DNA from 2 places in the Streptomyces sp. DF42 genome. Region 1 is predicted to be linked to the other one. Evidence: riboswitches for the same ligand, from Rfam matches in the RefSeq annotation. Region 1 holds a riboswitch; the other holds the start of a gene.
The links. A riboswitch is a leader RNA that binds a small molecule or an ion and turns the genes downstream of it on or off. The one in region 1 is predicted to bind ZMP and ZTP.

Region 1 (8,448 bases):
TGCCCCGAATTTCCGATCCGCCTCCAGCGCGAACAGCGCGGCGGCCAGGACGGGGAAGGCGAGCAGCACCAGCACCGCGGTCAGCAGCACGTTCCACACGAAGATCGGCATGCGGAACATGGTCATGCCGGGCGCGCGCATGCAGATGATGGTGGTGATGAAGTTGACCGCACCGAGGATGGTGCCGAAGCCGGAGAAGGCCAGACCCATGATCCACAGGTCGGCGCCGATGCCCGGGGAGCGCACCGCGTCCGACAGCGGGGAGTAGGCGAACCAGCCGAAGTCGGCCGCGCCGGACGGGGTGAGGAAGCCGCCGACCGCGATCGTCGAGCCGAACAGGTAGAGCCAGTAGGCGAACATGTTCAGCCGCGGGAACGCCACGTCGGGCGCGCCGATCTGCAGCGGCATGATCCAGTTCGTGAAGCCGGCGAACAGCGGCGTCGCGAACATCAGCAGCATGATCGTGCCGTGCATCGTGAACGCCTGGTTGAACTGCTCGTTCGACATGATCTGCAGACCCGGCCGGGCGAGCTCGGCACGCATCAGCAGCGCCATGACGCCGCCGATCAGGAAGGACGCGAACGACGTGACGAGATAGAGCGTCCCGATCGTCTTGTGGTCAGTGGTCGTCAACCACTTGAGGTGCCTCATACCCCGCCTGTGTCCGGCCCCGGCACACCGATCACACTCGGATGACGCGACGAGAATCACGAAAGCGGGTGTGACGATCCGGCCGGTGCCGGACACGAACGGAACATGAGCAACGACGAGATCTTCGCCGCTGCCTATCGCGAGCACTACTGGGCGGTCAGCCGCTATGTCGCGCGGCGACTGGACGGGCGGGCCGACGAGGTGGAGGAAGTGGTGGCGGAGGTGTTCACGGTCGCCTGGCGGCGCCGCCAGGACCTGCCGGGCTCCCCGCTGCCCTGGTTGTACGGCGTGGCACGCAACTGCCTGGCGAACGCGGTACGCGGTTACGGCCGGCGGCGCCGGCTGGTCGACCGGCTGGGCAACGACGAGACCGCGCACGGCAGGCAGATCGTGGACAGCCCCGACGCGGAGACGGCGGGCTCCTGGGTGCATGACGCGCTGGCCCGGCTCTCTGAGGCGGACCGGGAGGTGCTGCGGCTGACCGCGTGGGAGGAACTGGGCATCGACGAGGTCGCCGTCGCCCTCGGCTGCGGCAGCCGGGCCGCGTCGATGCGGCTGCACCGCGCCCGGCGCCGGCTCAGAACCGAGATAGACCGCATGCGCCTCGCACCCACGGCCGGTCCGACAGCCGCGAAGGAGCACGACCATGGCTGACGAACTCGAACTCCTGCGCCGCGCCAACCCGGCGCCGTCCGGCGGCCCTCACTACGGCGACGGCCCCCTCGGCCACCATGCCGAGCGCAGGCTCGACCAGTTGCTGCACGAACGGCCTCCAGGCCGCCGCCGGACCCGGCTCGTGTGGAGTCTCGCGGCCAGCGCGGTCGTCGCCGCGACCGTGCTGACACTGACGTTCGGCGGCCCGAGCACGACCCCCGCGGTCGCCGCACCCCGGGCGCTCGTCGTCCAGGCCGACTCCACCCCCGTACCCCTGGATCAGCTCGCCGGCCGGGCACAGCGGCAGGCCGCTGCGGACGGTGCGCCGCAGCTGCGCAAGGGCACGCACGTGCAGTCCTGGAGCATGGGCATGAGCGAGGACAAACCCCCGGTCACGCTCCCGGAGGAGCGAGTCGTGCGCTGGAGGGCCGACGGCAGCCACACGGAGCTGGTGGTGGCGACCGACCCGCGGCACCCGGGCCGGCCGGTCCTGCGCGACGAGGGCGGCGATCCGCATCTGGTCGAGGACGGCCATGTCATCAGCAGGCAGACGTATCCGCCGAGCTGGAGCGACGCGCCGCCCGAGTCGCCCCCTCCGCACGACCCGGCCCGGCTGCGGGCCTATCTGCAGGAAGCCGCGTACACCCACCACACTGGGCTGACGACTCCCGAACTCCTCGACGTCGTCGCCGAGTTGCTCGACCACTGGACCCTCGGCGCCCGGGAGTCCGCGACGCTTGCCCGGCTTCTGGCGGACGCCGAAGGGCTGCGCCCGGTCGGCCAGGTGACCGACCGGCTCGGGCGGCGCGGCCAGGCGTATGTGTACGACGCTCCCGGCAACCGCCGGATGCTGATCATGGACCCGTCCACCGGCGCCGTCCTCGGCCTGGAGACCGTCCTGACCAAGGCCCAGCCGGAGTACGGCGTCAGGGCCGGCGACGTCGAGTCGTACAGCGCCTGGATGCGCTGATCACACCCCGAGCTGCCGGGCGGCGGCATCGACGGTCTGCTCCAGCAGCGTGGCGATCGTCATCGGGCCGACACCGCCGGGCACGGGAGTGATGAGACCGGCACGCTCCACGGCGGAGTCGAAGTCCACGTCGCCCACGTTGCCCGGGTTGTAGCCGGCATCGACCACGACCGCGCCGGGCTTGACGTCCTCGCCCCGGATCAGCCGCGGCCGACCCACGGCAGCCACCACGATGTCGGCCTCCCGGAGCACCGAGGACAGGTCCTGCGTGCGCGAGTGGCAGTACGTCACCGTCGCGTCGCGGGCGAGCAGCAGCATGCCGACCGGCTTGCCGAGGATGGCGCTGCGGCCCACGACGACGGCACGCTTGCCGGACGGGTCGACGTCGTACGCGTCGAGCAGCCGCATGATGCCGCCCGGCGTGCACGACACGAAGCCCGGCACGCCGAAACTCATCGTCGCGAAGGAGGCGAAGGTGACGCCGTCGACGTCCTTCTCGGGCGCGATCGCCTCGAACGCGGCCCGTTCGTCGATGTGTTCACCCATGGGGTGCTGCAGCAGGATGCCGTGTACGCCGGGGTCGTCGGACAGTGAGCGCAGGGTGCCGACGAGTTCCTCGGTGGTCGTGGCCGCGGGCAGTTCCACGTGCCGGGATTCGATGCCGGCCTTGCGGCAGCGGTTCTGCTTCATGCGGACGTAGGTGACCGAGGCGGGGTCCTCGCCGACCAGCACCGTCGCCAGACAGGGGGCCGTGCCGGTGCGGTCGGTGAGGCCGGCCGCCCGCCCGGCGGTGTCCTCGACGATCCGCCGGGCGAGCGAGGTGCCGTCCATGAGCCGGGCCTGAGACATGATCCACTCCTGGGCTGGTGTGACCGGATCGCCCAGGCGCACGGCATCGACTCTGCGTGGCCGCTCCCCGGTGGTACTCCACCTCAGCGCCAGTCACGGCCCGCCACGACCCTAACCGATGTCCTCGCTGTGCTGCGGTGGGGCGGTCGGATCGACCCCGGCGAGGAAACCGGTCGCCTGCGCCTCGATGCGAACGGCACCGATGGCCCCGGCCCAGCGGGCGACCTCGGTGGCGAGCGCCCTGGCACCCGCCTCGTCGCCGGTGTCGCGGGCCAGCACCGCCAGCAGCAGCTGCTGGGACAGCGTGCCGGGGACCGTGCCCGCTCCGGCACCCAGCGCGGTCGCCCGCCGCCAGCGTTCCAGGGCACGGTGCGGGTCACCGAAGTCGTGGTCGTGGTCGCCCAGATGCCGCAGGGCCTCCCGGGCCAGCAACGGATCAGGGCCAAACTCCCCGGCCTCCAGCGCCGCCGTGTAGTGGGCGGGCGCGGCGGTGCGCTCGGAGAAGTGATTGTCGGCGATCAGGCCCAGATACATGGAGGCCCAGCCGCGCCGCACCTCGTCCGGAGCGCGATCGCGCAGCCCGTACGCCTGCTGCCGCATCCCGGCGAGGGTTGCGGGGTCCTTGCCGTCGGGGCCGAGGCGCAGTGCGCCGTCGACGAGGAGCAGGTGGTGGTAGGTGTGCCGCAGCCGCACGAAGCCGAGGTCCCAGTCCTCCTCGGGCAGCAGTCCGGCCGCGGCCTCGATACGGCTCCGGGCGAGGTCCGTCCCCGCGAACCAGTCGCTCTCCAGGGCGACTTCGGCGATGGCGAGGGCGAGCCGGGTACGGTCCGCCGGTTCACCGGCGGAGGTCGCCTCCAGTAGCCCAAGAGCACGGTCCCAGCGGCCGGCGAGGGACAACGCCCTTGCACAGGCGAGCAGTTCACTGAAATCCACGGATGTGCGCGAAGCACTCGTCGTGTTCGTCATGACGAGAGAAGGTAGTTATGCAAAAAACCATCCACAAGAAAACCACTGCGGGAGACAGGCGATGGAGGACTCGGCAGACCGCCATGTCGAGGAGTGGTCGAAGGAACTCGACTGGATGGACCCCGTCAAGGAGGCGATCTTCGTCCGGCTGGCGTTCCTTGCCCGCCATATGTCACAGGCGCGGCGGGACGCCCTTGACTCGGACGGACTGCGGCGCTGGCAGTACAAGGTGCTGCTCACACTGCGGCGGCTCGGTCCGCCGTACACCGCGAGCCCTTCGCTGCTGGCCGACCGGTTGGGGCTGACCCGGGGCGCGCTGTCGGCGCGGCTGGGGCCGCTGGAGGACGCCGGGCTGATCACCCGCACGCACGAGACGGCCGACCGCCGGCGCGTACGGGTCCGGCTCACCGATGCGGGAAACGCCGCCTTCGAGCAGCATGCGGTGACGGAGGAAGCGGACGAGGTCGCGCTGCTCTCAGCACTGAGCGCAGCAGAGCAACGGACACTGGCCGACCTACTGCGGAGATTGGCAGCCGCCGCCGAGGCCGGGCCGGGCGTACCCGCCCCAGCGCCGCACGGACCGAGAAGGTCCAGGTCAACCGGGTGCTGACCTGGACCCTCGCGGTTCTGCCTCCTACTCGTCCCATGCCTGGATCAGGATTTCTTCGGTGATCTTTCCGTCGCGCAACGTGATCATCGACTCGGCCAGCACGCGCGTACCGTCCGAGTACTCGCAGGACTGGCTGTAGGCGGCATGGTCGCCCTCGATGATGCAGTGATCCACCTTGTGCGTCATGTCCCGGCTGTAGATGTCCTCGAACAGCGCGCCGATCTCGCCGCGACCGTGCAGGACCTTGGGCTTGCTGGGTTGGGTGTTGCGGTCCACGATGCGCACTTGCGCGTCGTCGGCGTAGAGCGACAGAAGGTCTGCCGCCGTATGTCCCTCGACGCCCCGGCGCAGGGTGTCGGCGTTGAAGGCAGGGGTTGCCGCGGTGCCCATGATGACCTCCTTCGAGGGCCGCGACCCGACGAGGAGTGGGCCGCGGAGGGCCTCTCATCCGAGACTCCTCCGCCAGGGCAGCCTCGGCAAGCGCAGCCGGGGCGCTGCCCCTGATGGGTGAGCGCAGCGACGTGCCCGTGTCCGCCACAGGCCCGGTGACGTTGTGAAAAGCATGATCTCAACACGACGTATCGTTGCCGCGGTTGGTCTCGCCGCCGGCATCACCGCCCTTGCGGCACCTCTTGCCAGCGCGTCCGACTCGACCATCCAGAACCGGGACGGGAGCGAGCTCAACCCGATCAGCACGATCGACTCCCTCGCCGCGACCGGCATCCCGGCGGACCGCAGGGCCGAGGTTCCGCGCCCCTCCGAGCAGCTGCAGCAGCTGAACCGGCTGAACAACCTCGGGCAGCTGGACCGGGTCGCCCACATGGGAGCCGCGGGGACCGGGCTGCCCGAGGCCCTCTAGCAGACCGACGCCGCATCGCACGTACCTGTCAAGGGCCGTCCGGAACACCGGGCGGCCCTTGACTCTGCCGCAGGCTGATCACCGTCCCGCCGAGGATCGTGAATCAAATGTCACGTGGCGAACGCATGCATGGTCAGCAGGGACATGCCTGCCGCCGACGGTCCGCGGTCACTGCGCCGGGTGAGCGGCGGATCCGGCGTCGAGGAAGTGGAATCCGGGCCCGGGGTGCATCAGGAAGTCGTGGTGGGAGATGTTCCACGCGTAGGCGCCCGCCAGCGAGAACACCACCCGGTCGCCGGCTCTGAGCCCGGGCGCGGGCACCCGGCGGGCCAGCACGTCCTTGGGCGTGCACAGCTGCCCCGCCACGGTGACCCTGCCGTTCCCGGCGGCCGGACGCGGCCACGGATGCGGCCAGTCCTCCGATTTCAGCACGGTGCAGGGCTGGTCGTGCCCCTTCGTCGCCGGGGTCCGCAGATGGTGGGTGCCGCCCCGGACGACGGCGAACTCCTCGCCGTGACTGCGCTTCACGTCCAGCACCTCGGTGGCGTACCAGCCGCAGTACGCCGTCAACGCCCGCCCCGGCTCGATGCGCAGGGTCAGCCCGGGGTGCGCCTCGGTGAGACGGGCCAGCCCGCTGCCGTACGCGGACCAGTCGAAGCGGCGCTCCGGCTCGGTGTAGTCGACGGTCATACCGCCGCCGACGTTCACCTCGGCGAGCGGAACACCGAGACCCGTGGCCCACTCCACGACCGACTCGGCCACCACCAGCAGCTCGGCCGCCTCCAGCCCACTGGCCAAGTGGGCGTGAACGCCGCGCAGTTCGAGGTGCGGGTACGTGCCATCGGTCAGCGCCCGGACGACGTCCACCGCCCGCTCCGGATCCAGCCCGAACGGCGTCGGACGACCTCCCATCGCCAGCGAACTCCCCGCCAGCGATCCCTTGGGCACCGGCAGGTTGACCCGGGGCAGCACCGCCACCCGCCGCCCCGGCGCACACCGGCGCGCCAACTCGCCCAGCATGCGCAGCTCGTACTCGCTCTCCACATGGAAACGGTCCACACCCAGCTCCAGCGCGGCCGTCACCTCGTCCGGCGTCTTGCCGGGACCGCCGAAGGCGAGAGCGCGGCCCGGCACCGCCTTGGCGACGTGGGCGAGCTCACCGCCCGAGGAGACCTCGTAGCCGTCGACGTACGGGCCCAGCGTGCCCAGGATCTCCGGCTCGGGGTTGGCCTTGGCGGCGTAGTACACCTCGACCCGCTCGGGAAGTGCGGCCCGGACGGTGGCGGCATGGGTGCGCAGCGCCGTCAAGTCGTAGACGTATGCGGGCAGTTCGGCCGAGGAGAGAGACCGCACGCGGTCGTGGACCGAGGGGGTCGGGTCGGTCATCGGGTGCCCCCGGTCGTGTCGCGCAGGACGTCCTCGGCGAGCGGGGAGGGCAGTCGGACGTAGCCGGCGTCCCGGTCCGCCCTGCGTTCCCAGCGGGTGAGCAGGTTGGCCTTGGCGGGCAGAGGCACCCCGGCGAGCAGGGCGGCGAGGCGGGGCGGGTAGCCGTACCGGTCGGAGTACGTCTGGAGCGTGGCGCGCACCCGGGTCCACAGGGCCGCCTCTGCCTGCGGGTGCAGGTCGGCGAGGGCGGCGAGGAGCTCGGCGACGTGGTTGACGAGCAGGCAGTACACGACCCGGTCCCAGCCGCGCTGCGCGTCGTACGTCATCGGGCCTGCGACCTCGGGCGGCAGCGCGGCCAGCGTGTCGGTGTGCTGTTCGGGGACCAGCTTGGTGCCCTCGAGGTCGCGGAAGAGGACCTGGGCGGGCATCCCGTCGGCGCCGACGCAGATCAGGACGTTCTGCAGGTGGGGCTCGAGGACCACGCCGTGGTCGAAGTAGGCGGCCAGGACGGGAGGGACGAGCAGGTCGAGGTAGGCCGACCACCAGGCGAGGGTCGTTTGCACGTCCGCCCCGTCGAGCAGGCGGGAGATGTGCGCGGGGCCGGTCGGGTACTCGTCGGCGACGGCCGCCGCGAGCAGGGGAACCGTGCCCGGGGCGAGACGGCGCGGCAGGCCCTCGCGGACGATGACGCCGAAGCCCTCGAACAGCTCGCGGTCGGCAGAACCGTCCGGGCCGGGCAGGGCGAGCGTGCGGTAGGCCGGCTCGCGGAGCACGGCGCTGCCGGGGAAACGGTCGGCCAGGTCGGCGAGTGCCGGACCCAGTACGCCGGTCAGCGCCACGGCCCCGGCCAGCTCGTAACTGCTGTTCTTGCGCAGGCAGTTGGTGATCCGGACATTCAGGCTGAACTTGAGGAAGGTCTCCCCGTCGTACAGGGTCCGCACCGAGGCGGTGGCGGCGAAGGGGCGTCCGCCCGGGCCGAGTTCGAGGATGTCGCCGCGGTCGAGCGCGGCACCCAGAGCCGGATGCGCCCGGAGTGTCTCGTACTGCCAGGGGTGGGCGGGCAGCAGCCGGTACCCCTGCGGCACGTCCGTGCGCAGCCCGTCCAGGAGGGCGGCCGCCGACGGGTCCGCGAACTCCTCGGCGATCAGGTGGGCGCGGACGGCGAGGTGCCGTAGCGGGAAGGAGGCGCCGACCTCCGGTGCGTACGCGGCCCAGGCGCGCGGGTCGCCGGTGCGGGCCTTGGGCGTCGGGTGGAAACGGTGCCCGAACAGCAGCGACTGCTCGGAGGACAGATAGGCCGAAAGACGGTCCTCCGGTAGACGGTCGTCGGGGAGGCGGGCGGAGCGAGGGGTGGCGAGCGTCGTGGAGACGGCGCCGTGGCTGGAGGCGATCTGGTCGAGGAACTCCTCGTTGCGCACGCCCGTGCGCAACGACAGCTCGTCGTGCGTGTACTGGGCCAGGCGCCGCCAGTCCACCTCCGACCAGCCGCCGTCGCCCTGCTCA
Region 2 (8,448 bases), 5.8 Mb from region 1:
CCCCCGTCGCCAGCAGCCGCTCCACCAGCTCCCGCGGCGCGAGCTCGTATCCGTCCTCGATGTCCGCCGACACCGGCACGTCCACGGCCCGTACGATGCGCGCCACCGCGGCGAACATCTCGTCGGGGTGTGTCGACCCGTCCTCGTACCCGAGGGAGGCGGCGACCCCCGCACTGGGCGTCGCGAGCGCGGGGAAACCGGCCTCGGCGAACACCTGGGCGCTCACCGCGTCCCACGGGCCGGGCAGCACGAGCGGATCACCCGGGAGGCGGCCCCGGTGCAGCGCGCGAAAGACCTCGACCTTGCTCATGGCGTGTAACCCCCCGGCGGGGTACGGCGGCTGACCATCATCCGGTTCCAGTTGTTGATCGCGACGATCAGCCCGACGAGGTGGGCGAGCCGGCCGTCGTCGAAGTGGGCGGCCGCCCGCTCGTACACCGCGTCCGGCACGAATCCTCCCCCCGACTTCGTCCGGGAGGTGCCCCCAGTCAGAACGGTGACGGCCTCCGTCAGCGCGAGCGCGGCCCGCTCCCGCTCGTCGAAGACGTCCTCGGCCTCCTCCCAGGCGGCGAGCAGGTCCAGCTTCTCCTCGCTCACCCCGTGCTCGCGGGCGACCGCGAGGTGCATGTCCAGGCAGAACGCGCAGTGGTTGAGCTGCGAGGCCCTGATCACGACAAGCTCCGCGAGGGCGGGGTCGCCGAGCCCGCGCTTCGCGGCCGCACTGACGGCGGACAGGGCCCGGCCGACCTCGCGGTCGAGGTGTTTCGTACGGCTCACTTGTGCTGCCCCGCCTCGTAGTGGCCCGGGGTCAGACGGCAGGTCACGCCGAACCGGTTCCACGCGTTGATCACCGTGATCGCGGCGATCAGCTGCGTCAGCTCGACCTCCTCGAAGTGCTTGGCCGCGTGGTCGTACACCTCGTCCGTGACGAAGCCCTGGGTCAGCACGGTGACCCGCCTCGGTCAGTTCGAGGGCGGCCAGCTCCCTCTCCGTGTAGAAGTGCTTCGACTCCTCCCACGCGCCGAGCTGGATGATCCGCTCGACGCTCTCGCCCGCCGCGAGCGCGTCCTTGGTGTGCATGTCCAGGCAGAACGCGCAGTGGTTGAGCTGTGAGGCGCGGATCTTCACCAGCTCCAGCAGCTTCGGGTCCAGGCCCTGCCGGGCGGCCGCGTCGAGGCGGACCATCGCCTTGTAGACCTCGGGGGCGTGCTGGGTCCAGCGCAGACGGGCGGGCTGTTCGGGTGCGTACTCGGCGGCTTCCCCTGCTGTCGTCATGTCCTCGACCCTAGAAGCGAGGCAGCCCAGGGGTATGGTCCATTTCCATGGCGAAAACATGGGCCACTCTCGGCGTCGACCTGCATCTCGAGCCGACGGGCCCGGGGGTGCGCCGGGGCCTGACGGACGCCCTGCGCGAGGCCGTCCGCACCGGCCGCCTGGCCCCCGGCACCCGGCTGCCCTCCTCGCGCTCCCTCGCAGCCGACCTGGGCATCGCCCGCAACACGGTCGCCGACGCCTACGCCGACCTGGTCGCGGAGGGCTGGCTCACCGCGCGGCAGGGCTCGGGCACCCGGGTGGCCGATCGCCCGGTCGGTCGGCCCTTGGCCGCCGCACCCCGCCCGCGCGCCCGCACCCGGCCCGCCTACGACCTGATCCCCGGCGTTCCCGACCTCGCCTCCTTCCCGCGCGCCGAGTGGCTCAAGGCCTGCCGCCGCGCCCTCGCCACGGCCCCGTACCAGGCCCTCGACTACGGCGACCCGCGCGGCCGCGTCGAACTGCGCACCGCGCTCGCCGGCTATCTCGCCCGGGCCCGGGGCGTGCGCGTCGACCCCGAACGCATCCTTGTGTGCGCCGGCATCTCACACGGCCTGCGCATCCTCGGCGCAGTGCTGCGGGCGCGCGGGGCACGCACCGTCGCTGTCGAGTCGTACGGCCTCGACGTGCACTGGAAACTGCTGGCCGCCGCCGGCCTCGGTACCGTCCCGCTGCCGTTCGACGAACGGGGCACGAATCCCGGGGAGTTGACGGACGAGGCCGCGGTTCTGCTCACCCCTGCGCACCAGTTCCCGATGGGCGGCACCCTGCACCGCGACCGGCGCGCTGCCGTCGTCGACTGGGCGCGTCGCACCGGCGGCCTGGTCGTCGAGGACGACTACGACGGCGAGTTCCGCTACGACCGCCAGCCCGTCGGCGCCCTCCAGGGCCTGGAACCGGACCACGTCGTGTACGCGGGCACCGCCAGCAAGTCCCTCGCCCCCGGCCTCAGACTGGCCTGGCTGGTGCTGCCGCCGCACCTCGTCCAGGAGGCGGCTAAAGCGAAGGGCGGCATCGACTCCTGTGGGGCCCTGGACCAGTTGACGCTCGCCGAGTTCCTCACCTCCGGCGCCTACGACCGCCATGTGCGCGCCGCCCGCCTGCGCTACCGCCGCCGCCGTGACGCGCTGGTCGCGGAACTCGTGCGGCGGGCCCCGCAGGTCCGTGCCACCGGCATCGCGGCGGGCCTGCACGTGGTGCTCCGCCTCCCGCCGGGCACCGAACAGGAGGCCCTGAGATCGGCGGCCTGGCAGGGACTCGCGGTGCACGGCCTGCACCGCTACCGGCACCCGGAGGCGACCGCCGAGCCCTCCGACGCGCTGGTGGTGGGCTACGGAACGCCCCCGGACAGCGCCTGGTCGGGGGCCCTGGACGCACTGTGCGCGGCGCTGCCTGAATGAATGGACCGGCGGTCATCACGCTGCTGTGAGGGTCTTGATGTACGCGACCGAAACAAGATCAGCGATGGGCGACAACGGCAGCCATGGCAGCTATTACGGCGCGATGGGCCGCGATCGGCGGCAATGGAATGGGCGGCAGGTCAGACCGTCGCCTCTTCCTCGGTCGCCTCTTCCTCCGCCGGCGCCTCCCCGAATCGCGCCAGCGCCAGCGCCCCCGCGATCGCGATGACGAATCCCAGCACCGCCAGCCAGGCGAGCCCCTCCCGGGTACGGTCCCCGAGCCACACCACGCCCACCGCCGCGGGTCCGATCGTCTCGCCGATCACCAACCCGGCCGTCGCCGTGGTGACCGATCCACGCTGCAGGGCGGTGGTCAGCAGCAGGAAGGCGGCACCTCCGCCGAGAAGGAGGGCGTACGTCGCCGGATTGGTGAACAGTTCCGACGGCGCGAGTGAGTCGATCAGCCGAACCGACACCTCCACCACCCCGAACCCGAACCCGGCCCCCGACCCGAGCATCAGCGCCCGCCCCCGCCCGGACCACCGCCCACCGACCAGTCCGAGCAGCAGCACGGCCACGGAGACTGCGAGCATCGCCCACTTCAGCGCGGTCGACCCCGCGCGATCACCCTGCTCCCCGGACGCCAGACCCAGCATCGCCAGCCCGGCACACACCACGCCGACGGCACCCCACTCCACCCCGCTCAACCGCACATGCAGCAGCCGCGCCGCGACCACGCCGGTGACCGCGAGGCTTGACGCAAGGGCCGCCGCGACCGCGTAGATCGGAATCGACCGCAGCGCCGCGATCTGCAGCACGAACCCCAGCCCGTCCAGCCCAAGCCCTGCCATGTACCGCCACTGCCGCAGCGCCCGCAGCAGCAGCGCCGCCTCTCCGCCCCCGCCCGCGGTCGCCGCCCGTGCGGCGACCGCCTGCAACACCGTCGCCGTACCGAAGCAAACCGCCGCGCCGAGAGCGCACACCATCCCAAAGATCACAAAGTGACTGTAGGGGAGGCGGGCGACGGTCGGGAGTGCTTCGGCGTGCGCTCTCAGCGATCTTTAGGCTGCCCCGAACGCCGCGGGACAGCCGCGCCAACGGGAGTCACGGACCGAACCGGTACGGGATCTCACACGCCGAGCACACCTCGCAGCTGACCGAGTCCCCAGTCCAGATCCTCCTTCCCGATCACCAGCGGGGGCGCGATCCGCACCGTCGACCCGTGCGTGTCCTTCACCAGCACCCCCCGCTCCATCAGCTTCTCCGACACCTCCCGCCCCGTCCCCAACGCCGGACTGATGTCGACGCCCGCCCACAGTCCCCGGCCCCGCACCGCCGTCACCCGCCCGGTGCCGGTCAACGCGCCCAGCTCCCGGTGCAGATGGCCGCCCAGCTCGGCCGACCGCGCCTGGAACTCGCCTGTCCGCAGCATCGCGATCACCTCCAGCGCCACCGCACAGGCCAGCGGATTCCCGCCGAACGTCGATCCGTGCTCCCCGGGCCGGAACACCCCGAGCACCTCGGCACTCGACACCACCGCGGACACCGGCACGATCCCGCCGCCCAGCGCCTTCCCGAGCACATACACATCGGGGACGACCCCCTCCTGCTCGCACGCGAAGGTCGCGCCGGTCCGCCCCAGCCCCGACTGGATCTCGTCCGCGACGAACAGCACGTTCCGCTCGCGCGTCAACTCCCGCACCGCCGGCAGATAACCGGCCGGCGGCACCAGCACACCCGCCTCGCCCTGGATCGGTTCGAGCAGCACGGCGACCGTGTTCTCCGTCATCGCCGCCCGCATCGCCGTCAGATCGCCGTACGGCACGATCTCGAAGCCCGGCGTGTACGGCCCGAAGTCCGCCCGCGCCTCGGCGTCGGTGGAGAAGCTGATGACCGTCGTCGTACGGCCGTGGAAGTTGTTGCCCGCGACCACGATCTTCGCCATCTCCGAGGGCACGCCCTTGACCCGGTACCCCCACTTCCGGGCTGTCTTCACCGCGGTCTCCACCGCCTCAGCGCCCGTGTTCATCGGCAGCACCATCTCCATCCCGCACAGTTCGGCGAGCTCGGAGCAGAATGCCGCGAACCGGTCGTGGTGGAACGCCCGCGACGTCAGCGTCACCCGCTCCAGCTGCGCCTTCGCCGCCTCCACGAGCCGCCGGTTGCGATGGCCGAAGTTGAGCGCCGAGTAGCCGGCCAGCAGGTCCAGATACCGCCTCCCCTCGACATCCGTCATCCACGCCCCGTCCGCGGACGCGACGACCACGGGCAGCGGGTGGTAGGTGGGCGCACTGTGCGCGTCGGCGGCGGCGATGAGGCTCTCCGTAGCGGTCACGGGATCTCCAGGGGGTGCCGGAAGCTGAGGGTGTGCCCCTTCTTATCGTCGCTCGCATGGTGGACGCGGGACCTCCGCCTTCCGGCGCGCCCGGTAGTCTGACCGGCGGGCCGTGACTGGCGCGCTGGGATGGGATCGACCATCGGGGAGCGGCCTGCGAGTGAGCGAGTGCCGTGCGCCTGGGCCAACCGTGAACCGTGAATGCTTCAAGCCACGCCACCCGGAGGCCGACGACATGCCAGAGCAGCAGCCCCTGTCCACCGAGTCCACCGCCTTCCGCGCCGCCCTTGACGTGATCCGTGCCGTGGAGCCGCGGGTCGCCGACGCCATTGGCCAGGAGGTCCACGACCAGCGCGAGATGCTGAAGCTGATCGCCTCCGAGAACTACGCCTCCCCGGCCACCCTTCTCACGATGGGCAACTGGTTCAGCGACAAGTACGCCGAGGGCACCGTCGGCCGCCGCTTCTACGCCGGCTGCCGCAACGTCGACACCGTCGAGTCGCTTGCCGCCGAGCACGCCAAGGAGCTCTTCGGCGCCCGCCACGCCTACGTCCAGCCGCACTCCGGCATCGACGCCAACCTGGTCGCCTTCTGGTCGGTCCTCGCCCAGCGCGTGGAGACCCCCGCCCTGGAGAAGGCCGGTGTCCGCCAGGTCAACGACCTCTCCGAAGCCGACTGGGCCGAGCTCCGCCAGGCCTTCGGCAACCAGCGCATGCTCGGCATGTCCCTGGACGCGGGCGGCCACCTCACCCACGGCTTCCGCCCGAACATCTCCGGCAAGATGTTCGACCAGCGCTCCTACGGCACCGACCCCGGCACCGGCCTCATCGACTACGAGGCCCTGCGCGTCTCCGCCCGCGAGTTCAAGCCGCTGATCATCGTCGCCGGCTACTCCGCCTACCCCCGCCTCGTGAACTTCCGGATCATGCGCGAGATCGCCGACGAGGTCGGCGCCACGCTCATGGTGGACATGGCGCACTTCGCCGGTCTCGTCGCCGGCAAGGTCCTCACCGGTGACTTCGACCCGGTCCCGCACGCCCAGATCGTCACCACCACCACGCACAAGTCGCTGCGCGGCCCGCGCGGGGGCATGGTCCTGTGCGACGACTCCCTCAAGGACCAGGTCGACCGCGGCTGCCCGATGGTCCTCGGCGGCCCGCTCCCGCACGTCATGGCCGCCAAGGCCGTCGCCCTCGCCGAGGCCCGGCAGCCCTCGTTCCAGGACTACGCCCAGCGCATCGTCGACAACTCGCGTGCCCTCGCGGACGGTCTCATGCGCCGGGGCGCGACCCTGGTGACCGGCGGCACCGACAACCACCTCAACCTGATCGACGTCGCCACCTCCTACGGCCTCACCGGCCGCCAGGCCGAGGCGGCCCTGCTCGACTCGGGCATCGTCACCAACCGCAACGCCATCCCGGCCGACCCCAACGGCGCCTGGTACACCTCCGGCATCCGCATCGGCACCCCCGCTCTCACCACCCGCGGCCTGGGCACCGCCGAGATGGACGAGGTGGCCGGCCTGATCGACCGTGTCCTCACCACGGCCGAGCCGGGCACCACCAAGTCCGGCGCGACTTCAAAGGCCCAGCACATCCTGGACCCGAAGATCGCGGACGAGATCTCCCACCGTGCCACCGACCTCGTGGCCGGCTTCCCGCTGTACCCCGAGATCGACCTGGGCTGACACACGGCCCCTCCGGAGTGGCAAACGCCCTGGCGAACGCTTTGGCAAACGCTTTGGCAAACGCCCTCTTGAGTTGTCAAGGACCGGGGGCTCCAAGGTCCGAGACCGTCGCGGCACAACCGACGACGGTCAAAGATCGATGAGTTCCTGTCGTGGCTCCTCGCGCGGCGGTCCGGCTCCCGGCCGGGCCGCCGCGCGGCGTATCAGCGAGGTGCCGCCGGCGCCGACCACGAGCCCCACGGCCAGCCCCGGCACCGCCCACCAGAAACCGCCCCTGCGGGCCCCGGACCGGGCGGCCGCGGCGCCGGTGGTCCGGGCCGCTGTCGCGCTGCCGCCGAGCCCGGCGAGCACCTTCTCCCGGTCCAGATCCACGAGGATCGAGCGCGGCGCCCGGTGCCAGCGGATGTCGTCGTCCTCGATGTCCGGCGCCGGATCGCTGCGTATCCAGGGCGTGCCGTCCGCCGCCAGCAACAGCTGGTCCTGCCGCTCGACCGCCACGTCACCGCCCGGCGCGCGGTCCGTCTGCGGATAGCCGCCGACCCCCGTCAGGCCCCAGACCACGGTGAAGTCCACCGGCGGACAGCGGCCCTCCGTCCAGGCCTCCGGCACCCGCTCCGTCCCCGTGTAGTCCGGCCTCAGCAGCTGCCGGAGGTGGGCGAAGGCGGGCTGCCCCGCTTTCAGCACCGTCGTCCGACCCGTGCCGCCCGCGATGATCACCGCCAGATCCGGAAAGTCCCGCATCTGTGCCTGTGCCTGTGCTCCCACCGGTGCCGGCACCCCCACCCGCGCCTGGGTCTGTCTCTCCATCCGCGCGGCGGTGTGTGTCCGGCCGTCGGCTCGGGCCCCGTGCTGTGCAACCGCCGCCGCACCGCTCGGCATCCCGCTCAGGACCAGCGCTGCCGCCGTCGGCAGAAGTGCCGCAAGCCTCGCCGCCATCGACATGCGTCGGCCTGCCCTCCGTTCACGCGCTCCGCGCCTGCATCCACGCATGCCGTCCCCCAACCACTCGCTCCCGTCCGGCCCTCCCCGAGCCGCGTGTCACCTCTGGTACACCGCCCGACCCGCCGGGGTTCCCACAACCTGCGAACTATTCCGAGGAATCCGAGGAGTCCCAGGAGCCCGAGGAATCCGAGGACTTGAGGGCCTTGGAGGACCCCGAAGACTTCTGGGCCGACTTGCCGAGCGACTCCGCGACGTCCACGGCCCGGCCCTTCGACGCCACGCCCTCCAGCCTGAGCGTCAGATCCCCGCCCCCGGGCCCGTCGCCGCCCCCGCCCCTGGCCCCGGCCCCGGCCTCATGGGTCCACAGCAGCGTCGGCCCGGCGGTCCGCTCCTTCCGGGCGAAGCGGTGCCCGTCCTCGTCCACGAGCCAGAAGCTCAGCAGGTGGGGGCGAGGGAACCACAGGGCGTAGTCCTGCACGCCGTCCGCGGAAGGCTCCCCGCTCAGCGCGAGCCACTCCGGCTGCTCCCGCAGCGTCTTGGTGAAGCCGAGGTCCAGCGAGGCCGGGAACTCGTCCAGCCGGACCGTGCGCCCGCCCTCCCGCCAGCACAGGCTCACCAGGAACCGCCCCTGCGGCTCGTCGCTGACCGTCACCGTGTCCGGCACACCGAGCGCGTCCGGGACCAGAGGCTCGAAGCCGACGCGGCGCTCGGCCTGCCCGAGTGACAGGGACCGGCCGCAGCCGGGCACCTCGGCGCCGGGTGACGGCACCGCC

Region 2: linked by a shared signal. The riboswitch ahead of ACYUED_RS27825 (glycine hydroxymethyltransferase) and the one ahead of ACYUED_RS01460 (bifunctional 5,10-methylenetetrahydrofolate dehydrogenase/5,10-methenyltetrahydrofolate cyclohydrolase) in region 1 are both predicted to bind ZMP and ZTP.

The regions. Positions count from the first base shown of each region.
Region 1 covers NZ_CM177859.1:286,327-294,774, reverse strand. The annotation lists gene ctaD (aa3-type cytochrome oxidase subunit I) at 1-651, opposite strand, end outside; gene ACYUED_RS01470 (RNA polymerase sigma factor) at 757-1,305, shown strand; gene ACYUED_RS01465 (CU044_5270 family protein) at 1,298-2,275, shown strand; gene ACYUED_RS01460 (bifunctional 5,10-methylenetetrahydrofolate dehydrogenase/5,10-methenyltetrahydrofolate cyclohydrolase) at 2,276-3,124, opposite strand; ZMP/ZTP riboswitch at 3,148-3,230, opposite strand; gene ACYUED_RS01455 (hypothetical protein) at 3,236-4,090, opposite strand; gene ACYUED_RS01450 (MarR family winged helix-turn-helix transcriptional regulator) at 4,152-4,700, shown strand; gene ACYUED_RS01445 (nuclear transport factor 2 family protein) at 4,725-5,090, opposite strand; gene ACYUED_RS01440 (hypothetical protein) at 5,263-5,559, shown strand; gene ACYUED_RS01435 (type III PLP-dependent enzyme) at 5,728-6,945, opposite strand; gene ACYUED_RS01430 (IucA/IucC family protein) at 6,942-8,448, opposite strand, start outside.
Region 2 covers NZ_CM177859.1:6,043,901-6,052,348, forward strand. The annotation lists gene ACYUED_RS27795 (isocitrate lyase/PEP mutase family protein) at 1-310, opposite strand, end outside; gene ACYUED_RS27800 (carboxymuconolactone decarboxylase family protein) at 307-777, opposite strand; partial or broken gene ACYUED_RS27805 (carboxymuconolactone decarboxylase family protein) at 774-1,275, opposite strand; gene pdxR (MocR-like pyridoxine biosynthesis transcription factor PdxR) at 1,323-2,711, shown strand; gene ACYUED_RS27815 (DMT family protein) at 2,852-3,697, opposite strand; gene rocD (ornithine--oxo-acid transaminase) at 3,841-5,046, opposite strand; ZMP/ZTP riboswitch at 5,149-5,238, shown strand; gene ACYUED_RS27825 (glycine hydroxymethyltransferase) at 5,282-6,733, shown strand; gene ACYUED_RS27830 (hypothetical protein) at 6,863-7,540, opposite strand; gene ACYUED_RS27835 (hypothetical protein) at 7,821-8,448, opposite strand, start outside.